2 regions of the Vibrio sp. R15-SG3-ISO1B genome follow, and region 2 is predicted to be linked to the other one. Evidence: predicted binding sites of a transcription regulator. Region 2 holds the regulator's gene; the other holds the start of a gene.
The links. Region 2 encodes MetJ, which represses methionine synthesis genes. Its sites were predicted from a motif close to TTAGACNTNTANANGTCTAA; they were not measured.
Positions count from the first base shown of each region.

Region 1: the regulator MetJ is predicted to act here: its motif matches at 2,790-2,809, upstream of metH (methionine synthase).

Region 1 covers NZ_JCBDGG010000005.1:4,158-16,393, forward strand. Annotated here, with positions in the region: gene AC6R0S_RS01200 (GGDEF domain-containing protein) at 106-1,266, opposite strand; gene AC6R0S_RS01205 (cation:proton antiporter) at 1,411-2,688, opposite strand; gene metH (methionine synthase) at 2,858-6,538, shown strand; gene mgtE (magnesium transporter) at 6,644-7,999, opposite strand; gene AC6R0S_RS01220 (HPr family phosphocarrier protein) at 8,181-8,459, opposite strand; gene rapZ (RNase adapter RapZ) at 8,464-9,327, opposite strand; gene ptsN (PTS IIA-like nitrogen regulatory protein PtsN) at 9,327-9,773, opposite strand; gene hpf (ribosome hibernation promoting factor) at 9,784-10,071, opposite strand; gene AC6R0S_RS01240 (RNA polymerase factor sigma-54) at 10,097-11,584, opposite strand; gene lptB (LPS export ABC transporter ATP-binding protein) at 11,656-12,236, opposite strand, start outside.
Region 2 covers NZ_JCBDGG010000007.1:6,589-18,824, reverse strand. Annotated here, with positions in the region: gene AC6R0S_RS02375 (succinate dehydrogenase/fumarate reductase iron-sulfur subunit) at 1-441, shown strand, start outside; gene frdC (fumarate reductase subunit FrdC) at 444-827, shown strand; gene frdD (fumarate reductase subunit FrdD) at 840-1,217, shown strand; gene hslU (ATP-dependent protease ATPase subunit HslU) at 1,302-2,636, opposite strand; gene hslV (ATP-dependent protease subunit HslV) at 2,676-3,218, opposite strand; gene AC6R0S_RS02350 (SPOR domain-containing protein) at 3,359-3,904, opposite strand; gene cytR (DNA-binding transcriptional regulator CytR) at 4,055-5,062, opposite strand; gene priA (primosomal protein N') at 5,413-7,614, opposite strand; gene rpmE (50S ribosomal protein L31) at 7,940-8,161, shown strand; gene AC6R0S_RS02330 (malic enzyme-like NAD(P)-binding protein) at 8,402-9,682, shown strand; gene metJ (met regulon transcriptional regulator MetJ) at 9,796-10,113, opposite strand; gene AC6R0S_RS02320 (O-succinylhomoserine (thiol)-lyase) at 10,374-11,540, shown strand; gene AC6R0S_RS02315 (bifunctional aspartate kinase/homoserine dehydrogenase II) at 11,540-12,236, shown strand, end outside.

The DNA.
Region 1 (12,236 bases), on a different contig from region 2:
CTAGTTTCTATGGGTCAGCTCCCGCTTTCTGAATGTCACCTTTGTACAGACAGTATAGATGTGAGAAGCCCTGCTATAGGCAGGCTTCTCAACAAATGGTTGCGGTCACTGGGCAACAACCACTTGGTTTCGTCCACCATTTTTGGCTTCATAGAGGGCAATATCGGCATTGGAGAGTAGGTCATCCACCGAGTCACTGCGTTTGAGTTCTGCGACGCCAAAGCTCATGGTGCAATCAAGATGAACACTACTGACGATAGGGTTCAGCGACACCTTTTGCCTCAATAGTTCTGCTTGTTGAATCGCTTCTTCCGCTGTGTGCTTGGGTAACAGTAGCATAAACTCATCACCGCCAAAACGTATTGCCAAAACCGAGTCTGGTAGAGAGTGCTGCATAAGCTTGGCGACTTTCTCAATGGTTTTGTCTCCCACCAGATGCCCTAGCTCATCGTTAATCTGTTTGAAGTTATCGATATCGGTCATTATCACGCTAAGGGGCAGATGTTCCTCTTTCGATTGACAAACTAGAGAAGGCAGTAACGAGTCCATCGCTCGTCGGTTATAGAGTCCTGTCAATGGATCCTTTTGTGACAACTGATGGATGGAGTCGAGCAATCTCGCATTGATGAGCCATAACATGCTCAGGCTAATGGCAACCATTAATATGATGCAGAATAGGTAGGTCAGGGCATGAATCAGTCCAGAACTCATATAACTGCTAATTGTAGGCCCCAGCGCGGTATAGACGAGGCGAAAAGCCATAAAACTGCCATAGCTGACAAATGGAATCACCATCATGAGAAGAGGAAACTTGGCATCGTCCTTCTCGCCCTTAAGCAGTGCCCAAGCCGCGAAAAAACAGGAGGCGCTGAGGTAGGCGCTTAAGATAAGAATACGGGCATTGATGGATGGCGTTACATAGGTAAAGAAAACAAACAGTAGACCTGCTAGCAGCAATGCCCCCTCTAGCCATCGCACTCCTTTACTGTGATAGGCGCGAATCGCGCAGATGCCTTTTACGGTAAAAAGAAAACCCAGCATGATGAGGGTATTGGCGAGCACTATGGTCAGCCACTCTGGCGCGGTTCCTCGAAAACCTAAAAACATCGGCCCTAAGCCAATCATAAAGATGCCAGCGGCCAGTCGGTTTAGTCCAAGAACTTGTTTCTGCGAGGTTTGATAAAAGAACAAGCCTGAAGAATAAATAAAGGAGAAGACGATAACCGTGAAGTTAAGTGTGCGAATGTCTAAAGAGAGGATTTCCATAATGTAGCCAAAGATGGGGGCGCCTATCGAAGAGTCATAGTAGACATTTTGCTTGGCGATAGCTGCAATCGGATGTCATTTATCCGATACAGGTAGAAAAATGCCAGCGTATTTCGCTGGCACTTATGCACTATGCTGCATCGATTAGGCTTGCTGTTCTGCCCGTTTGGCTTTCTCTATCATTGGGGTAATGGTAGAGCCTTGCACTAAGATGGAAAATACCACTACAGAGTAAGTCATAACCAGGATGATCTCTTTAACGTCAATCAGCTTATCTTGAATGACCCAAATGCCAGAGGGAATGGAGAGTGCCATGGCCAGCGCTAATCCACCTCTTAGGCCGCCCCAGGTAAGGATTTTGATGGACCAAGGGTTGTAGGTGCGATAGCGCTTAAACCCTACGTAAGAGAAAAACACGCTCAGATAACGCGAAAGCAAGACCAAAGGAACGGCGACCGCCATCATGATCCAGTCTTCTTGATGGAATTCAAACAGCAACATCGACATACCGATCAAAAGGAACAAGACCCCGTTAAGGAATTCATCGATCAGCTCCCAGAAATGGTCGAGGTGATCTTCACTCTCTTTTGAAAAGCCGATAAAGCGCGTCCAGTTACCGATCATGATTCCTGATACCACCATTGCTAACGGGCCCGACACATGCAAAATCTCGGCAAAGGCATAACCTGCAGTGGGAATGCCGATGGTCAGCAGCAGCTCCATAGAGTGATCGTCGGTCGCGCTGATCAGGTAGTGGAACAAGAGCCCTAAGGCAAAGCCATACACAATGCCACCTATCGCTTCTTGTGCGAACAGCAAGGCGACGCTGCCTAGTGTTGGCGTGTCGTGACCAAAAGCGATAGTGTAAAGAGTGACGAAAATGACCAAGCCAAAGCCGTCATTAAAAAGGGACTCTCCCTCAATTTGGGTCGAGATACGTTTGGGGGCATCGAGCTTTTTGACAATCGCTAACACGGCAATCGGGTCCGTCGGAGAGATCAGTGCCCCGAAGAGTAAGCAGTACACCAGATCAAACGGAATGTGCAGCCATTGGCAAAAAGCATAAAGACCAAATCCGATGAAGAACGTCGAAAACAGCGTGGCGCCCAAGGCTAAGACAGTGATCTCCCATTTTTGATCTTTAAGGTTGGGCAGTTTGATACCCAATCCGCCAGCGAAGAGGAGAAAGCCGAGAATCCCCTTCAACAAAAAATCTTCGAAGTTGATGCTGGCGACCGTCTTTGACGCAATGTCTGTCAGTTGGAACCAATCATTTTGGCCTGCAACCAAAATGAGTAACGACAGCACCATAGAGCCCGCTGTGATGGCGATGGTGGTCTGCATTTTACCTATCTTGCTGTTTACAAAGGCAATCAGCATTGCCGCAGCCGATAAAAAGCAGAGTGTGTAGTAGACTGACATGAGCGTTCCAGTATGTAACAAATTATGAACAAGAATTTTGTTACTGACTTGTTCAAATAGCAAATGATTTTTACCCGTGGTGTGAGACGTATTTTTACCGTTTAGACGTCTAGACTCCTTTTTGATCTGTGATAGGATGGGGAAATAACGAAAGGAATGAGGCAGTACTGTGGGAAGTAATGTAAGGCAGCAAATCGAAGCGCAATTGCAACAACGAATACTTTTGATCGATGGTGGTATGGGCACCATGATCCAAGGTTACAAGCTCGAAGAGCAAGATTATCGTGGTACGCGTTTCGCCGATTGGCATTGTGATTTAAAAGGGAACAACGATCTGTTGGTGTTGACTCAGCCTACATTGATCAAAGAGATCCACAGCGCCTATTTAGAAGCCGGTGCGGATATTCTCGAAACCAATACCTTTAATGCCACCACGATTGCGATGGCCGACTACGACATGCAGAGTTTAAGCGAAGAGATTAACTTCGCAGCGGCCCAACTTGCACGTGAGGCGGCCGATGAATGGACGGCAAAAACGCCGGACAAACCTCGCTATGTCGCGGGCGTATTGGGCCCAACCAACCGAACCTGTTCCATCTCTCCTGATGTGAACGACCCAGGTTATCGCAACGTCAGCTTTGATCAGTTGGTCGAGGCGTACTCTGAGTCGACTCGCGCCCTAATCAAAGGCGGCAGCGATCTGATTCTTATCGAAACCATCTTTGACACCCTCAACGCCAAAGCGTGTGCGTTTGCCGTTGATAGCGTATTTGAAGAGCTCGGCATTACCCTGCCTGTGATGATTTCAGGGACGATTACCGATGCCTCTGGACGTACGCTCTCTGGCCAGACTACCGAAGCTTTTTACAACTCACTGCGTCACGTTAGACCGTTATCGTTTGGCTTGAACTGTGCACTTGGCCCTGATGAACTGCGTCCATACGTCGATGAACTCTCGCGTATTGCGGAGTCTTTTGTCTCGGCGCACCCAAACGCCGGTTTGCCGAATGCGTTTGGTGAGTATGACTTGTCGCCACAAGAGATGGCGCAACATGTTGAGGAGTGGGCGAAAAGCGGCTTTCTTAACTTAATTGGTGGCTGTTGTGGTACCACACCAGAGCATATTCGTGAAATGGCTCGTGTGGTCGATGGTGTAACACCGCGCGCGCTGCCAGAGCTCCCCGTCGCGTGCCGTTTGTCAGGGTTAGAGCCGCTCACTATTGAGAAAGAGACGCTATTTATTAACGTCGGCGAGCGAACTAACGTCACGGGCTCGGCACGATTCAAGCGCCTTATTAAAGAAGAGCAGTATGATGAAGCGCTGGAAGTGGCACGTCAGCAAGTGGAAAACGGTGCACAAATCATCGATATCAATATGGACGAAGGCATGCTTGATGCGCAGGCCTGCATGGTGCGCTTCCTTAACTTGTGCGCCTCTGAGCCTGAAATCTCCCGTGTGCCGATTATGGTCGACTCGTCGAAGTGGGAGGTGATTGAAGCGGGTCTGAAATGCATCCAAGGCAAAGGCATCGTTAACTCGATCTCGCTCAAAGAAGGCAAAGAGAAATTCATTGAGCAGGCCAAGCTGATCCGACGCTACGGCGCCGCTGTGATTGTGATGGCATTTGATGAAGTGGGTCAGGCGGAGACGCGTGAGCGTAAACTTCAGATCTGTACTAACGCGTATCGTATTTTGGTTGACGAAGTGGGCTTCCCACCGGAAGACATCATTTTTGACCCGAACATCTTCGCGGTGGCCACCGGTATTGAAGAGCACAACAACTACGCCGTCGATTTCATTGAAGCCGTAGCAGACATCAAACGCGATCTGCCGTATGCGATGATTTCAGGTGGCGTATCCAACGTGTCGTTCTCGTTTCGCGGTAATAACTATGTACGCGAAGCAATTCATGCGGTGTTCCTCTACCATTGTTTCAAGAACGGCATGGACATGGGCATCGTCAACGCCGGTCAGTTAGAAATTTATGACAACGTTCCAGACAAGCTGCGTGAAGCGGTAGAGGATGTGGTGCTTAACCGCCGCTCTGATGCCACCGAGCGCTTATTGGATATTGCCGGCGAATACGCCGAAAAAGGGGTCGGCAAAGAAGAGGATGCCTCAGCACTGAAATGGCGCACATGGCCTGTTGAAAAGCGTTTGGAACATGCGCTAGTGAAAGGCATCACCGAGTTTATTGTTGACGATACAGAAGAGGCGCGAATCAATGCGAGCAAGCCTCTTGAGGTCATCGAAGGGCCACTGATGGATGGCATGAACGTGGTTGGAGACCTGTTTGGTGAAGGGAAAATGTTCCTTCCTCAAGTGGTGAAATCCGCGCGTGTGATGAAGCAAGCCGTGGCTCACCTAGAGCCGTACATTAATGCAGAGAAACAAGCCGGCTCGACCAACGGTAAGATTCTGCTGGCGACGGTAAAAGGCGATGTTCACGACATAGGTAAAAACATCGTTGGTGTGGTGCTGCAGTGTAATAACTACGAAATTATCGACTTAGGTGTGATGGTGCCGTGCGAGCAAATCCTAAAAGTCGCAAAAGAAGAGAAGGTAGACATCATTGGTTTGTCTGGCCTGATCACCCCATCGTTGGACGAAATGGTGCATGTCGCCAAAGAAATGGAGCGCCTCAACTTCGATTTGCCACTCTTGATTGGTGGCGCGACCACATCGAAAGCGCATACCGCAGTGAAAATTGAGCAAAATTACTCACAACCTGTGGTGTATGTGAATAATGCCTCACGAGCGGTCGGGGTCTGTTCCTCACTGTTGTCTGAGACGTTAAAGCCAGCGTTTGTTGAAAAGCTGCAAGCGGACTACGACGTGGTGCGCGATCAACATAACCGTAAGAAACCCCGCACTAAGCCGGTAAGCTTAGAGCAGGCGCAAAGCAATAAAGTGGCAATTGATTGGCAAAGCTACACGCCGCCGGTCCCTTTGAAACCCGGTGTGCATGTGTTTGATGATTTTGATATTGCAACGCTGCGCCAATACATCGATTGGACGCCATTCTTTATGACGTGGTCCTTGGTCGGTAAATACCCAGCAATCTTTGACCATGAAGAGGTCGGTGAAGAGGCGAAACGCTTGTTCGAAGATGCCAACGCTCTGTTGGATCGCGTTGAAAAAGAGGGCTTGATGCAAGCCCGGGGCATGTGTGCTTTGTTCCCAGCGGCCAGCGTTGGCGATGACATTGAAGTGTACACCGATGAGTCGCGTACCGAGGTGGCTAAAGTGTTGCACAACTTACGTCAACAGACGGAAAAACCTAAAGGTTACAACTACTGTTTGTCGGATTACATCGCACCGAAATCATCCGGTAAAGCGGATTGGATTGGCGCGTTTGCGGTGACAGGTGGCATCAATGAGCGTGAGTTGGCCGATGAATACAAAGCGCAAGGGGATGATTACAATGCCATTATGATTCAGGCGGTGGCAGACCGTTTGGCCGAAGCGTTCGCCGAGTACTTGCATGAGCGGGTGCGCAAAGAGATCTGGGGCTACGCGGCCGATGAGAACTTATCCAACGAGGAGTTGATTCGCGAGAAATACCAAGGCATTCGTCCTGCACCGGGCTATCCTGCGTGTCCTGAGCACACAGAGAAGGGCGCAATTTGGGAACTCATGGACGTTGAAAACACCATAGGCATGACGCTGACGTCGAGCTATGCGATGTTCCCTGGCGCTTCTGTCTCGGGTTGGTACTTCTCTCACCCTGACTCGCGCTACTTTGCCGTTGCTCAAATCCAGCAAGATCAGGTGGAGAGCTATGCACAGCGCAAAGGTTGGGACATGTTGGAAGCGGAGAAGTGGCTTGGTCCCAACATCAATGGGTAACCTGCTCTCTTAGCACTTGCGCTGAGTGTCACAAACAAAAAGCGCGGCCCTTGGGTCGCGCTTTGTCTTTTTGAAATATCTGTTGAATATCTGTTGGCGGCTGAGTTAAACAAACAGCGTCGCTAAGCCTAAAAAGACCGACAGACCTATGACGTCGGTGACAGTAGTGAGCGCCATGCCGCCTGCCAATGCAGGGTCGATGTTCATTTTTTTCAGCAGCACTGGAATCATTACGCCAGCCACACCGGCAACAAACAGGTTGGTGAGCATGGCGGCAGAGATGATGCCTCCAAGCATCCAGTCGCCTTTCCAAGCAATCACGATCCCGCCGATGATCAATGCCCACAAAATGCCGTTAAGCAGACCGATGGCGGCTTCTTTCATTAATAGTTCACGTTTGTTGGCGTCACCGATATGGCCCAATGCCAAGCCACGGATGACGAGCGCGACCGTCTGATTGCCTGCTACGCCGCCCATCGAAGGCACTATGGTCATCAAGACGGCAATAGCGGCCATCTGCTCGAGTGTGGCTTCAAACATGTTCGATACCGAGGCCGCTGCAAGCGCCGCTAACACATTGGCCCCAAGCCAAATGCTGCGTTTTCGGGCTGATTTGACCACGGGCGCAAAGGTATCTTCGTCGTCGTCCATACCGGCCATACTCATCATGGAGTGCTCGGCATCTTCTCGGATGACATCGACCACATCATCGATGGTAATACGCCCAACCAGATGTTTGTTCTCATCGATAACCGGCGCTGAGACCCAATTACGGCGTTCAAACAAGCTGGCGACGTCGGAGTCGCTCATGGTCACTTCGATGGCTTCATCCGCATCTTCCATTACTTCGGCGACTTTGATGTCGGGCTGAGTCGTAATCAGCGTGGTAATGGGCAGTTCACCAATAAGGTGGTTCTCTTCATCAATGACATACAAGGCATCCGTCGCTTCTGGAAGCTCGCCTTTCATGCGCAGATAACGCAGCACGACATCCACATCGACATCACCACGAATGGTGATGACATCGGTATTCATTAGACCACCGGCTGAGTCCTCTGGGTAAGAGAGCGCGGTTTCAATGCGTAGACGCTCTGTCGAATCCATTTGGGACAGAACTTCTCTAGAGAGATCATCCGGTAGGCTTCGCAGTACGTAAGCGACATCATCGGTGTCCATCCCTTCGGTGGCTTCGGCGAGCTTTTCTGGTGCCATTTTGGACACCAAGTCGTCTTTGACGTCTTCGTTGAGCTCGTCGAGGATTTCACCGTAATCTTCTGGATCGGTGAGTTGCCAAAGGACTTCACGGCTTTTACGAGGTGAGGCTTCGAGGAGATGGGCGATATCTTCGGGTTCCATGTCCTGCAATTGGCGACGGACATGGACGAAGCGGCCGTTTTCGAGCGCTTCAGATACTTCTTGCAGGGCTTGGTGAGCTTGATCGAATTCAATTTGCTCGGCCATGGATTCCCCCTGACTCTAATGGTTCACAATGGTTTGAATAGTAACTTAAATCTTACGTTAAGTAACCTCATGATACGACTTTGCCGAGGAGAAAAGTGCACCCACGTGATGAATGGAAGGCGAGTGGCATTCTAAGGGGGGAATTAAAAGGTAGCGTGTGCGAGTGAGGACCGAGTCGGTGTTATTCCTCTTCGTCGAACTTGTCTTCGATCAGCGAGCAGACCGCTTCTAAGGCGGGTGAGGCATCGCTGCCTTCTGCGCTGATCGTCACGTGTTCACCTTGAGCGGACTCAAGCATCAGTAGACCCATCACACTGTCTGCGGTGGCTTCTTTGCCTTCAGGGTTTTGGATGGTGAGCACGGCATCGAAGGATTGAGCAAGCTCGACCAATTTGACGGCAGCACGAGCATGAAGGCCAAGTCGATTTTGAATGAGGACGGTTCTGCTCTCTTGCTGCATACGGCTATTCCTTGTGATGTTTCTCTAGAGAGGTATGACGAATTTGGACCTGATGGCCCAGCTGGGCAAAGTACTCGCCAATCTGCTGAGTGAGGTAGACCGAGCGATGTTTCCCGCCGGTGCAACCTATGGCTACGGTGAGGTAGCTGCGATTATTTTTTTCAAGCAGCGGCAACCACTGCTCAATAAATCCTTGGATTTGTCGTTTTAACTCCAGCACCTCTTGATGCTGCTCTAAAAACGATTTGATTGGCGTATCGAGGCCAGTCAACGGCCGGAGCGACGGATCCCAATGTGGGTTAGGTAAAAAGCGCACATCGAACACGTAGTCGGCATCAGAAGGTAGGCCATATTTAAAACCAAACGACTGAAACACCATCACCAAATCTTTGCGTTCGCGGCCTTCCACGCGCATGCGCACGGTTTCGCTCAGCTCATGCAATGATTGGCTGCTGCTGTCGATGATCAAGTCGGCTTGCTCTTTGAGCGGGGCGAGGAGGCATTTCTCTTTTTCGATCGCTTGCTCAAGGGAGGTGTTGTGCTGGGTTAACGTCAGCGGGTGAATGCGGCGCGTTTCACTGTAGCGTTTGAGTAACGTTTCTTTGTTGGCATCGAGAAACAACACGCTGGCATCCGATGATTGCTTAAGTTTGGTCAGGATGTCTTCCAGTAGTGTTGGCTCTGAGGGCAGGTTGCGGATATCAATGCTGACTGCAACGCTCTGTTTGCTGGTCTGCACTCTCTGGATAAACACATCCAAAAGATCCACCGGTAGATTGTCGACGCAATAGTATCCGAGGTCTTCTAAGACACGCAGTGCCACGCTTTTCCCGGCCCCCGATTGACCGCTGACCACAATTAAGCGCATTACTGATTTACCATGATGTCGTAGAGTTCTTGATCAGACTGAGCTTTGCGCAGCTGTTTGAGGACCTGTTTGTCGTTGAGGCGTTCTGCCATACTCGAGAGGGTTTTCAAATGCTCTTTGCACTGCTCGTCAGGGACCAGAAGCGCAAACATCAGATCGACAGGGCGATTGTCGATGGAATCAAATTCGACCGGCGATTCGCATTGCAGTAGAACGGCAATCGCTTTGTCGCTCGATTGCATACGAGCATGGGGAATGGCAATTCCATTTCCTATGCCAGTACTGCCCATTTTTTCGCGGCTGAGCATACATTCGAATAATTCAGTGGAACTTTGGCCTGTTTTATCAGCCACAATTTCACTGATCATTTCTAGGGCTCGTTTTTTGCTGGTGCACTGAACTGCACTTTTCGTGCAGTCCAGTGTAAGGATTTCGCGTAGTTGCATGGTTATGGACTTAGTGGGTATTTAGCTTTTCTTTGTGCTTGTTCAATTGACGCACGAGTTTATCGACCAACGAATCGATCGCCGCGTACATGTTTTCTTCGTCTGAAGAGGCGTGAATGTCGCCTTGGTTTACGTGAAGGGTAGCTTCAGCGATCTGACGGACTTTTTCAACTCGAAGTACCACATGGACGTTGTTGATGTGATCGAAGAACCGCTCTAGCTTTTGAAACTTTTCGTTTACGTAGTCTTGCATTGCATCGGTGAGCTCGACGTGATGACCGGTAATATTAATTTGCATAGACTTTCCTTCTCGGTTGTTGGCCTTATAGCAGGCGTTTACGCTGACTCGACGGGGCGATCCCTAGAGATTCACGGTACTTAGCTATTGTCCGCCTTGCGACCTGAATTCCTTGGTCAGCGAGTAGTGCTGCAATCTTACTGTCACTAAGAGGTTTGGCGCTGTTTTCGGCAGCGACCAGCTTCTTAATGAGTGCTCGGATTGCAGTGGATGAGCACTCTCCGCCATTGTCGGTACTGACATGGCTAGAGAAGAAATATTTCAACTCAAAAATGCCACGAGGGGTGTGCATATACTTTTGTGTCGTAACCCGTGAGATGGTGGACTCGTGCATATCAACCGCTAATGCGACGTCGTTCAATACCATCGGCTTCATGGCTTCTTCGCCATACTCAAAGAAATCGTGTTGATGTTCAACAATACATTTTGCAACTTTGAGTAGCGTCTCATTTCTACTTTCTAAGCTTTTGATCAGCCATTTCGCCTCTTGCAAATTGGTGCGAATGTACTGGCTATCGGCACTGTTGCCTTTACCGAGCGCCGCGTACTGTTGGTTGACTTTCAAACGTGGCACAGAGTCGGGATTGATGGTCACCACCCATTTGCCATGATCTTTGTACACCGACACATCAGGGATAACGTACTCGGCGTGATCTTCAGCGATCCGGCTACCAGGGCGAGGATCTAACTGTTGAATCAGTGCTAAGGTCTCTTTGAGCTCGGCTTCTTTGAGCTTAGTCTCTTTAATGATCAGTTTGTAGTCGCGGTTACCTAATTGATCAATATGATCGGTCAGCACCTTTTTCGCTTCCGCAAGCCAAGGGGTCTCTTCAGGGAAGGTCGCCAGTTGCAGCAGCAAGCAATCTTGCAAGTTCACAGAGCCGACGCCGAGTGGGTCAAATTGCTGGATGCGTTTACGCACCGCTTCAATCTCTTCGATTTCGATCTCTTCATTGTCGAAGCTGTCGAGAATATCTTGCGGTGAAACGGTGAGGTAGCCGTAGTCATCAATGGCATCAATGAGCGCGAGTGCTATGGTGCGGTCAGTGTCGCTAAACGGGGTCAGATCCAGTTGCCACACCAAGTAATCTTGGAGAGATTGGGTGGTTTCACCCTGATAAACCGGCATGTCATCATCAACGGCTAACCCTGTGCTGCCGGTGTTGGCGCTGTAGACATCATCCCATGTAGTATCGATTTCAAGCTCATTACTGATTTCCGATTTTTCAATCATTTCGGAGCTGTCTTGGGTCTCGATCTCGGAAAATTCAGGTTCTGCAGAATCCGAGTCTGACGCCTCGTTGCGGCTCTCTTTTTCCTCAGTACGGTTTTTTTCTTCAACGTTTACCTCGTCATTGGCCTCTTCCACTTCGAGTAGTGGGTTGGAGTCTAATGCTTCCTGAATTTCTTGTTGAAGATCCAAGGTCGACAACTGCAATAAGCGAATCGCTTGTTGCAATTGTGGCGTCATGGCTAACTGCTGTCCTAGCTTGAGTTGTAATGAGGGTTTCATTCAGTAATGCTTGCCTTAATGCTGGAGAACTTTCTTGTTCGTCCTATTATTATCTCTGTTACTTACTGTAATCATAGACGGAATTGTTCACCAAGATAAACTTGTTTCACCTGCTCGTTGTTCAACACTTCGCTCGGTGTGCCCTCTGCAATCAGATGGCCTTGGCTAACGATGTATGCCTTTTCACACACATCCAGTGTTTCTCGAACGTTGTGGTCAGTGATCAAGACACCGAGACCTCTATCCCTGAGGTGTTCAATGATTTTCTTGATGTCGATAACGGAAATGGGGTCGACCCCAGCAAAGGGTTCATCCAACAAAATGAACTGTGGATTGGCCGCTAATGCTCGCGCGATTTCAACTCGGCGACGTTCTCCCCCTGATAATGCCATACCCGCACTGTGTCGAATGTGCTGAATGTGGAATTCTTCAAGTAAATCTTCCAAGCGGTCTTGGCGCTGCTCACGGGTCAACTCTTCACGTGTCTCAAGTACCGCCATGATGTTGTCCTCGACCGACAACTTACGAAAAATCGACGCTTCTTGAGGCAGGTAACCAATGCCCATGCGAGAGCGGCTGTGCATCGGCAAAATACTGATATCGTTGTCATCAATGCTGATAGAGCCTTCGTCACGAGCCACTAACCCTACGA
Region 2 (12,236 bases):
ATGACGCCATTCATTGAGCGTCTTGAAGCCATCAAGCCTTACATCATAGGAAACGACCGTAAACCCGAAGACGGCACTAACCTACAGACGCCTGAGCAAATGGCCAAATACAAGCAATTTGCTGGCTGCATCAACTGTGGTTTGTGTTACGCCGCCTGCCCTCAGTTTGGTCTTAATCCTGAGTTCATTGGCCCTGCGGCCCTCACCTTGGCGCATCGTTATAACCTCGACAGCCGCGACAACGGTAAGGCCGAGCGCATGGCGCTGATCAACGGTGACAATGGCGCATGGGGCTGTACCTTCGTCGGCTACTGCTCAGAAGTGTGTCCGAAGAGCGTGGATCCTGCGGCGGCGGTGAACCAAGGCAAAGTCGAATCCTCGATGGACTTCGTGATTGCTATGTTAAAGCCTGACGGCACACCTGCAAAAGAGGAGGCATAAGGATGAGTAACCGTAAACCTTACGTTCGTGAAGTGAAACGCACCTGGTGGAAAGATCATCCGTTTTACCGCTTCTACATGTTGCGTGAAGCAACGGTGTTGCCTTTGGTGCTGTTTACTCTGTTCCTCACCATCGGATTGGGTTCGCTGGTCAAAGGCCCAGAAGCGTGGCAAAGCTGGCTTGGCTTTATGGCAAACCCAGTGGTCATCGCCATCAACATTGTGGCGTTGGCTGGCAGTTTACTGCATGCCCAAACCTTCTTTAGCATGATGCCGCAAGTGATGCCGATTCGCTTAAAAGGCAAACCCGTTGATAAAAAGATCGTCGTTCTCACTCAGTGGGCAGCGGTGGCGTTTATCTCTCTCGTCGTCCTCGCGGTGGTGTAAGGAGCCGTAATCATGAATTCAAATTTCAACGTTAACAGAGCCCCTAAACGCAGTGATGAGCCAGTATGGTGGGGGCTATTTGGCGCTGGCGGCACCTGGTTCGCGATGATCACCCCTGTGACTATCTTAGTCTTAGGTGTGTTGGCCCCGCTGGGCATCATCAGCGCAGACGCATTGAGCTATGAGCGCGTGTCCGAGTTTACCACCAGCATCATCGGTGCGCTGTTTATCATCGGCACACTGGCTCTACCCATGTGGCATGCCATGCACCGTGTCCATCACGGCATGCATGATCTTAAAATCCATGCGGGTGTCGTCGGCAAAATTGCCTGCTACTTCTTCGCAGCCCTTATCTCAGCGTTGGCGGTGATTTTTATCTTTATGATCTAAGCCTCCGTCTATTAAAAATAGAAAGCCCGCTCAACTGAGCGGGCTTTGTTTATCTTGTGCCTCGTTTGTGAGTGTCTATCGCACTTACAGAATAAAGCGGCTGAGATCTTCGTCTTCGACAAACTCACCCAAGCGCGCTTTCACGTATTGCGCATCAATCACCAGCTTAGAGCCTGCCTTGTCGGTCGCTTCAAAGGAGATTTCATCCATCAAGCGCTCCATCACAGTGTGCAGACGGCGTGCACCGATGTTCTCGGTGGTTTCATTGACCGTCCATGCCGCTTCTGCAATCTGGGTGATACCCTCTTCGGTGAACTCAATGTCAACGTCTTCGGTTTTCATCAACGCGCAGTATTGCTCGGTCAGTGATGCTTTAGGCTCCGTTAGGATGCGCTTGAAATCGTGGCTAGAGAGCGCCTCCAGCTCGACACGAATCGGTAGACGACCTTGCAGCTCTGGAATCAGATCCGATGGCTTCGCCACTTGGAAAGCGCCCGATGCAACAAACAGAATATGATCGGTTTTGACCATACCGTGTTTAGTTGAGACCGTGCTGCCTTCAATCAACGGCAGTAAATCACGCTGTACACCTTCACGAGACACATCCGGGCCAGAGCTTTCGCCGCGCTTACAGATTTTATCAATCTCATCGATAAACACGATGCCGTTGTTTTCGACGTTAAAGATCGCTTGTTCTTTGAGCTCTTCTTGATTGACCAGCTTCGCGGCTTCTTCTTCGGTCACCGCTTTGAACGCATCTTTAATTTTCAGCTTACGCTTCTTCTTAGTATCACCGGCTAAGTTGGCGAACATGCCTTGAAGCTGATTGGTCATCTCCTCCATGCCAGGAGGCGCCATGATCTCGACGCCCATTTGCGGCGCAGCGACATCAATCTCAATCTCTTTGTCGTCAAGTTTGCCTTCACGGAGTTTTTTGCGGAACATTTGACGAGTATTCGACGAACTCTCGTCTTGCTGCTCATTCTGACCCCAAGCATCGCGTGCTGGCGGCAATAGCGCATCAAGAATGCGCTCCTCGGCTTGCTCCTCGGCGCGGAACTTCACTTTTTCCATCGCCTGTTGGTGCGTCATTTTGACCGCCACATCGGTCAAATCACGAATGATGGTCTCCACCTCTTTGCCCACGTAGCCCACTTCCGTGAACTTTGTGGCTTCAACTTTGATGAAGGGCGCATTGGCTAACTTGGCTAAGCGACGGGCAATTTCAGTTTTACCCACACCCGTTGGCCCTATCATCAGAATGTTCTTCGGTGTTACTTCGCTGCGCAAGCCTTCTTCTAGCTGCATACGACGCCAGCGGTTACGGAGCGCGATCGCCACAGAGCGTTTTGCGTTTTCTTGGCCAATGATGTGGCGATTCAGTTCGTGGACGATTTCGCGAGGAGTCATTTCAGACATAATTGAATTCCTTAAATGTAGTGACCACTATCTTGCTTTTTACTTCGCAGCGCTGTGCGGGATTTCTAGTTCTTCGATAGTGTGGTGATGGTTGGTGAACACACAGATATCACCAGCAATTTTGAGCGACTTTTCCGCGATGTCACGGGCGTCGAGTTCGGTGTTTTCGAGCAGCGCCGTCGCTGCCGCTTGCGCAAAGTTGCCCCCAGAACCAATCGCGATCAAATCGTTTTCTGGCTGCACCACATCACCATTACCGGTAATGATCAACGATGCCGTCTCATCAGCGACGGCCAACAAAGCTTCAAGCTTGCGCAGCGCACGGTCACTGCGCCAATCTTTGGCCAGCTCAACCGCCGCTTTGGTCAAATGACCTTGATGCATTTGCAACTTACTTTCAAAACGTTCGAACAAGGTAAACGCGTCGGCAGTACCACCGGCAAATCCCGCAAGTACCTTGTTGTTGTACAAACGGCGAACTTTACGTGCGTTGCCTTTCATCACTGTGTTACCCAGCGATACTTGTCCATCACCAGCAATGACGACTTTGTTGTTACGACGTACGGATACAATGGTAGTCACGGTGGGGCCTCATACTTTATTCATTTGGATGTTAGTCTTTATATGAGGCTATGAAAAACAGAATTCAAGGGTAGAAAAGACATCGCCCCGACAAGAAGGCGGGGCGATGTTTTGACTTTGAACGCATTAGACGTCGGCGTTTATTGTGCTTCTTTCCAAATCGCACAAGGCTCGATTTTGGCGCGCTGTAACTTGTGCTTATCACGCTCTGCGTCACGCTTAAATTTGTATGGACCAAGCACCACGCGATACCAACTGCTGTCTTCTTTTTTGCGAATTTTGCTGTTGATGCCTTGGAAAGCAATATCCAACTTACGCGCTTCAGCTTGCTGCGCGGTTTTGTACGCGCCGCACTGCATGATGTAGGGAATCTCAGACACCACCAGCTCTTTGGCTTTCACTTCCACTTCACGACTCGGCAACGACTCGACATAGTCCCATTTCTCTTCTGGCGGAGGAGGGAGAGTTTGGCTGCTTTTCGCTTTGGGTTTCGGGGTAGGCTTCGCGGGTTGAACCATCGGCGCAGGCGGCTCAGGATCGCTACTGAGTAGATACAACCCATAACCGAACGCCGAGACCAAGACGATGGCCAACAAACCACTGCGCCACGGTTTCTTGCGGCGCGGGGCGGCTTTTTTAGTCGGCTTACGGCTACTGCCGCGCTTTACGTAATCTCTATTCGCCACAACTGATTATCAAACCATTCAATACAACTGCTCGCTATGTTAAAGCAGATTTGTGTGTGAGGACAGACCGGAATTGGAAGCGGCTCAGCAAAACTGGCCGCAAAGTGGCGCGGCCAGCGCGCCCGGCGGCTCAATGACCATTCAAGTCGTCTAGAGGACGCGCGGCGGCGCGGCGCTATCTCGAATCACCAGTTCTGTTTCGAGCAGTCGAGAGCCGGCACGCACGTCGTGGCCACGGAGGATCTCAAGCATCATCAGCATCGCCTGACGCCCGATTTCATAACGCGGCTGAGAAATCGTCGTGAGTGGTGGATCGCAGTATTGCGCAAACTGAATGTCATCAAAACCCACAACCGATAGATCTTGTGGCACGCGAAGCCCAAGCTTTTTCGCTTCCTGAATCGCACCAATCGCCATCATATCATTGTGACAAAAAACCGCTGTCGGCGGCTCAGATAAGGCCAACAACTGACGAATCGCCTTCGCACCATCTTCAAATGTGAAGTTGCCTTCTGCGCAATAGTGTTCGTTCATCGTTAGGCCCGCGCGGCGCAACGCTTGTTGATAACCCTGGTGACGGAACTGACACAGTAGAGCACTCTCTGGCCCCGAGATCTGCGCGACACGGCGATGCCCCATCTGAGTCAGGTAGTTGACCGCTTCAAATGCGGAAGTGAGGTTATCAATATGTACGGTGGGCAACTCTAACTCAGGCGCAAATTCGCACGCCATGACCATCGGCGGCAGATTCTTTTGTTCTGCCTTGCTAACATCAAACGGTAAATCCGTACCGAGCAGCAGCATGCCATCGGCCTGCTTAGTGAATACCAAGTTCACAAAAGAGCTTTCACGCTTTCTTTGTTGGCCGCTGTCCCCAAGCAATACGATGTAACCGTGCTCCATAGCCGCATCTTCAATGCCACGAATGATTTCGGTGTAATAGGGATCGCAAATGTCTGGGATGATCGCGATGATGGTCTTTGATTCGTTTCTACGCAGATTGCGCGCCAGCGAGTTGGGTGAGTAGCCAGCTTCAAGCACCGCCTCTTCGACGCGTTTTCTCGTCGCAGAAGAGACTTTCTCGGGATTCATCAACGCCCGTGATACCGTCGCCGTCGACACTCCCGCAAGCTGGGCAACATCCTTCATTGTCGCCATAAGTTATTAACCCTCTTAATTAAAGATGTAGCGCTTTAGCCACCTAAACCTTGTTGCCTTGATCATAGCGTCTGGTGTGGTGATGACGGGGTCAATCCTGCACCGCTTATGATGATGGTAGGCTGATGCCCACTCTTATTGGCAGCGAAACGCAATCGTTTGGCTCTTGCCAAGGTTCGCTTCGCCTATCCCTTTCCAAACAACTAGTTTATTCATTTCGAAACAGAAAGTTACGGGATATTTAACAAAACCCGAACTATAAAAGAGAGCCAGATCACAAATAAATGAAAAAGAACGAAATCAGCTCACAGCGCCTATCGTCCCTGCCCTTATTTAAACTAATCGGCGTGTTAGCTCAAGTCTTGAGGCTCGATGTCGACCGACCAACGGACCTTTTTCGCGCTCGGCAGCAACTCGATAGCCGGCTTAGCACTGGCCAGCAGCTTTTGCATTAACGAGCGCTGCTCGGTTTGCAGCAGTAATTGCCAACGGAACTTACCCGCACGTTTAGCAAGCGGGGCGGGTGTCGGGCCCAGCACCATGCAGCCGGAATCAAACAGAGGGTGGGATTCTAAAGTAAAGCGGACTTGGCGTAGGAACTCTTCCACCAGCTCAGATTGGTTCGCCTCCGAACGAAACAGCGTTAAAAACGAATACGGGGGCAACGCCGCCAGTTTTCGCTCTGCTAAGGCCACCTCGGCGAAGTCCCGATAACTCTTTTTCAACAGTGCTTGCAATAGGCTGTGCTCTGGGTGGTGGGTTTGCAGCAACACTTCACCGGGTTTGCTGGCACGCCCCGCTCGGCCTGCCACCTGAATGAAGAGCTGAGCTAAACGCTCAGAGGCTCGAAAGTCGCTGCTGTAGAGTGAGCCATCGACATCCAACAGCGCCACCAGCGTCACATCCGGGAAATGGTGCCCTTTGGCGAGCATTTGCGTGCCGATCAGAATCTGATATTCACCGCGTCGAATGGCGCTTAACGCCTCTTCTAGGCTGCCTTTGCGCCGCGTGCTGTCGCGGTCAATACGAATGGTTTTCTGCTCTGGAAAGAGCGTATGCAGTTGTTTCTCTAGCTGCTCGGTTCCCACCCCAACAGTGACCAGTTGAGTGGAACCACACCCTTGGCACTGGTGGATCGTCGGCTGCTGAGAGCCACAGTGGTGACAGCGAATTTCGCTGCTGTGCTGATGGTAGGTGTAGTAGGCGTCGCAGCGCTTGCATTCCGCGATCCAGCCACATTCATGACACATCAGAGCCGGGGAAAAGCCGCGTCGATTTAAAAACAGCATCACCTGATTGCCTGCGTTGAGGTGCTTGCGCATTTGAGCGATCAGTGGCGCAGAGAGGCCCCCCTCTAAATAGAGCCCTTTGACGTCAATCACTTGATTGGTGGTGGGCACCGCACTGCCTGCTCGGCGAGACAAATGCAGATGATGATATTTGCCAGACAGCGCATTGTGCAGCGTTTCTAACGCGGGCGTTGCTGAACCAAGCACAATCGGGATCTGCTCTTTGTTGGCGCGCATGACCGCCACATCGCGCGCATGGTAGCGCAAGCTATCTTGCTGCTTGTAAGAGCTATCGTGCTCTTCATCGACAATAATAATGCCCAGATCAGCAAAAGGCGTCAGCAATGCAGATCGCGTCCCAATCACAATGCCGGCCACTTTATCGCGCGCGCACAACCAGGCATTGAGGCGCTCGGTGTCATTCAATCCAGAATGTACTACCTCAATCGGCACGTTAAAACGCTTTCGAAAGCGATTGATGGTTTGTGGCGTCAGGCCGATTTCCGGCACCAACACCAAAGCCTGCTGACCCCGTTCGAGGACTGGCTTAATCATGTTGAGGTACACCTCGGTTTTACCTGAACCGGTCACCCCTTCGAGCAAAAAGCAGCCAAAACCGCTGAAACTGTTGACCGTCGCGATGGCGATCGCTTGCTCTTCATTCAGCTTTGGTTTCTCGACATCGGCTTCAATGTCAGCACCCCACTTAGCAAAATGAGGCTTGCGCTCAATCGACTCAATCCAACCTTTGTCTGTCAACGCGCGCAGCACGCTAGTGCTGACCTCTTCATCAACAAAACGTTGGTGTGACGTCGGTCCGTGTTGCAGCATCTGCATCACTTTGGCTTGCTTAACCGCTCGGCCAAATCCATGCATCAATTGATCGCGTCCGGTTGGCGTCAGTTGCCATTCCACCACGGCGGTAAAGTCGGCCGGTTTTCCCTTACGCAGGGCGCTGGGCATCGCATTGGCTAAGGTGTCGCCAAGTGGATATTGGTAAAAGTGGCTGCACCAGTGCAACAAGGTATATAACGAGTCAGGCCAAACAGGTTGACTGTCGAGCACCTGCTTAATCGGCTTGATTTTGTCCATCGGCAGCGATGACTGCTGCACCAAGGCCGTCACGATACCGACTAAGGTTTGACGGCCAAAAGGCACAGACACGCGCCCACCAATCACTGGAAAAAGGTGTCCAGGGATTTGATAGTCAAACTGTTTATCTAGTGGTACGGGTAACGCGACTCGGGCGATGGTGGGTCTCATTCAGTCTTTCACTGCAGGTCGATGACGCGTTTAGTCTAAGGGAAAAGGCAGAGTGAGAAAAGCCAGCGCATCTCAGTGTCTGTATGAGGAGGCGCGGGTAACGCCACTTCGCGATAACATCCATGCCTCTCCCTCTCCTGCAGCGGCTAAAAAAGTAGCGATTTCTGCCCCAAATCGGTTGATCCTAGGCGTACTATTCATTACTATATCGCGCCTTAGAGATATGGCTGCTCTGGCAGCGGTGTCCTAAATCCATTTTACATTAACTACGTGTGGTGTCCGGCTCTGAATCGGATAGCGACACGGCCTATATTGAGGTTACCCCATGAAAGCTGGAATCCACCCAGAATACAAAGCAGTAGCAGCAACTTGTTCTTGTGGCAACACATTTGAGTTCAAATCTACTCTAGACAAAGAATCAATCCACCTAGACGTATGTGACAAATGTCACCCATTCTACACTGGTAAGCAACGTATCGTTGATACAGGCGGCCGTGTAGATCGCTTTAACAAGCGTTTCGGTGCTCTATCAAGCGGTAAGAAGTAATTCCTTCTCGCGGATAGGAAAAAGGACGCTGCGGCGTCCTTTTTTGTTGCCAGAAATTTAGAGCAATTAACCTATTCACAGCAAAACCCGCAGTCATATCTCTTTCTATCTGGTCTAATCTCCAGTCGTTTCCCACATATTACCCTACTCGCTCGCATTCTGACCTAGGCAGCTTGACTCAGTTCCTCTAAAATGATTAACCCCCTTTGTGCTGAATCATTTTAACGAGTACCTATTTCTATGCCTGATGACCACCGTCAAGACCTGACCCCTGAAGAACAATTTCGCCAAAAAGCGCTCGACTACCATGCCTTTCCAAAACCAGGCAAGATCTCTGTCGAGCTGACCACCCAAGCAGAAACCGCGCAAGATCTCGCGCTCGCCTACAGCCCAGGCGTGGCCGAGCCGGTACGAGAGATCGCTCAAAACCCCGATAATGTCTATAAGTACACTGCAAAAGGCAATATGGTGGCAGTGATCTCCAACGGCACAGCGATTCTTGGCCTAGGTAATCTTGGCCCACTGGCATCAAAGCCCGTGATGGAAGGCAAAGCCCTGCTGTTTAAGCGCTTTGCAGGTTTGGACTCCATCGACATCGAAGTCAAACATCGCACCATCGATGAGTTTGTCGACACGGTCGCCAACATCGCGGATACCTTTGGCGGCATCAACTTAGAAGACATCAAAGCGCCAGACTGCTTTGAAATCGAAAAACAATTAATTGAGCGCTGTGATGTGCCAGTCTTCCATGATGACCAACACGGTACCGCCATTGTGACGGCTGCTGGCATGTTAAACGCCATTGAGCTGCAAGGTAAAAAACTGGAAGACGCCGTGATTGTCTGTCTGGGCGCCGGTGCGGCTGCCATCGCTTGTATGGAGCTGCTGATCAAGTGCGGCGCGATGCGCGAGAAAATTTACATGCTGGATCGCAAAGGTGTGATCCACACTCGACGTGATGATCTCAACGAATACAAACAACTGTTTGCCAACAACACCGACAAACGTACGCTGCAAGATGTCATCGAAGGCGCCGATCTGTTCCTTGGCGTTTCTGGTCCTAACCTGTTATCGCCAGATGATCTTAAATTGATGGCCGACAAACCCATCGTGTTTGCCTGCTCTAACCCAGATCCTGAGATCAAACCTGAGCTCGCTCATGATGTACGCAATGACCTCATTATGGGTACAGGTCGCAGTGACTACCCGAACCAAGTCAACAACGTACTTTGCTTCCCGTTTATTTTCCGTGGCGCACTGGATGTACGTGCTAGCGAGATCAACGATGAGATGAAGCTCGCTGCCGTAGCGGCGATCCGTCAACTGGCGAAGGAAGAGGTCCCTGCCAATGTTCTGACCGCCGCGGGTGTGGATTCACTCTCGTTTGGCCCAGACTACATTATTCCAAAACCGATGGACCCAAGACTACTCCCCCGCGTCGCCAAAGCGGTCGCGTTAGCCGCGGTAGAATCCGGGGTGGCACGCATTGAGCTGCCTGACCATTACATGGATATCGAGTAACCTTGACGCCCACTACCAGCCACGACCTTTGTCTCTGGCTGAGCAAAAACAACAAAGCCGCTGACGATGTCAGCGGCTTTTGCATTCAAATTCGGTGCAAAACAGGGCGAGCGTTAGTCGTCAAACGCCTCAAACTCAATCCCCATCTCCGTCATCAGCTTTTTCACTTCAGCGGGAATATCATCTGGACGGTCTTTACGCAAATCTTCATCCGTCGGTAATGGTTGACCTGTGTAAGCGTGCAAGAACGCTTCACACAACAACTCACTGTTGGTGGCATGACGCAGGTTGTTGATCTGGCGGCGCGTACGCTCGTCTGTTAATACCTTAAGGACTTTAAGTGGGATGGAGACCGTGATTTTTTTCACTTGCTCACTTTTCTTACCGTGTTCTGCGTATGGGCTAATGTATTCGCCATTCCAGTCTGCCATTGCGCACCTTTATATTTGCGTATGAGTGTTTAAACCACAATTTTAACGGTATTTATGGCTACAAGCAAAGACATATAGACGTCTAGAAGTGTTGACGTCTTAAAAAATGAGAAGTAAAGTGGTTGGCGATAGGAGTGGAATCGGCCCAAACTGTGAGTGTGTCGCAGCACTACACCACATTGGGTGCCGGATACACCTGATAAGCAACAGGTATATCGCATTCCCTAAAACAAGTCACTACTGTTCGCAAGGAAAACGCTATGAGCACGCGCAAACCCGCCACCATCGCGGTACGTACTGGTATCGAGTCAGACACCCAACATCACGCTGTCGTTCCCCCTATTTATCTCTCGACCAATTACGGATTTCCGGCGTTTGGTGAAGTGCCGAAATACGATTACACGCGTTCTGGCAACCCGAACCGTGGCCTGCTTGAAACGGCGCTGTATGAATTAGAAGGTGGAGAAGGCGCAGTGGTGACCAACTGTGGCACCTCAGCGCTCAACCTTTGGGTGTCTGCGTTTGTCGGGCCAGATGATTTGATTGTCGCGCCACACGATTGCTACGGTGGCACCTATCGACTCTTCAATACCCGTGCGCAAAAAGGCGACTTCAACGTGTTGTTCGTCGACCAATCCGATGACGCAGCCTTGACCGCCGCCATCAACCAGAAACCCAAGCTTATCCTGTTGGAAACGCCATCAAATCCTTTGGTGCGTGTGGTGGATATCGAGAAAGTCTGCCAGCAAGCGAAACAAGTCGGCGCACTGGTCGCGGTTGACAATACCTTCTTAACCCCGATTTTTCAGAAGCCACTCGAACTGGGTGCGGATTTCGTTATTCACTCAACCACCAAATACATCAACGGTCACTCCGATGTGATTGGCGGCGTGGTGATCACCAAAACCAAAGTGCACGCTGAGGAACTGGCTTGGTGGGGCAACTGCATTGGGGCCACCGGCACGCCGTTTGATAGCTACATGACGCTGCGCGGCATCCGCACGTTAGGCGCACGAATGAAAGTGCATGAACAAAGCTCGGCAAACATTCTCGACTTTCTGAAAACAGAGTCACTGGTCGGCCGCATCTATCACCCAAGCTTGCCGGATCACCCTGGCCATGGCATCGCTAAGAAACAACAATCAGGCTTTGGTTCTATGCTCAGCTTCGAGTTCGCTGGCAGCTTTGAAGAACTGAAACAGTTTGTCGGTGAGCTGAAACTCTTCTCGCTTGCAGAATCGCTAGGCGGCGTAGAAAGCCTCATTTGTCACCCAGCGTCAATGACCCACCGTGCGATGGGAGAAGCGGCACTGGCCGAGGCAGGTGTCTCTCAGCAACTGCTGCGTCTGTCTGTCGGTCTTGAAGATGCCGATGACCTGATTGACGATCTCAAGCAAGCCTTTAACTGTGTGAAGGAGTCCGCGTAATGACGACATCGCGTCAACTGCATAAATTTGGTGGTAGCAGCTTAGCGGATCCGGAGTGCTACCGCCGGGTAGTCACCATACTCAAAGAATACTCTGGCAGCGATGATCTGATCGTTGTCTCAGCGGCCGGTAAAACCACCAATCATTTGATTGAATTTACCGAAGCGCTCTATAAAGACGGCCGCCTTGCCCATGAAGCGTTGCAGTCGGTACGACAATTCCAAACAGGGCTTATCGAAGCCTTGATTGACAGTGACGACGAACAAGCGCACATGCTGGCGACGCTCAAAGACGAGTTCACCACCCTCGGCGAATTAAGCGCCCCGTTAAGCGAGGCGGAGCGAGCTGCGGTACTTGGCCACGGTGAAATGTGGTCCTCAAGACTGCTCGCTGCGCTATTGAATCAAGCGGGCTTACCAGCCATCGCGCAAGACTCTCGCACTTTCTTACGGGCAGAAACCGGCACGCAACCTGAAGTGGATCGTGGTCAGTCCTACCCACTACTGAAGGAAATTTTGGCGCAACACTCACAGCGTCGTCTGGTGTTTACCGGCTTTATGGCGCAAAACCAAGCAGGCCAAACCGTGCTGCTTGGCCGAAACGGATCCGATTACTCTGCCACCGTGATTGGCGCGCTCGCAGAGGTCAGTCGCGTCACGATTTGGAGTGACGTTGCTGGCGTATACAGCGCAGACC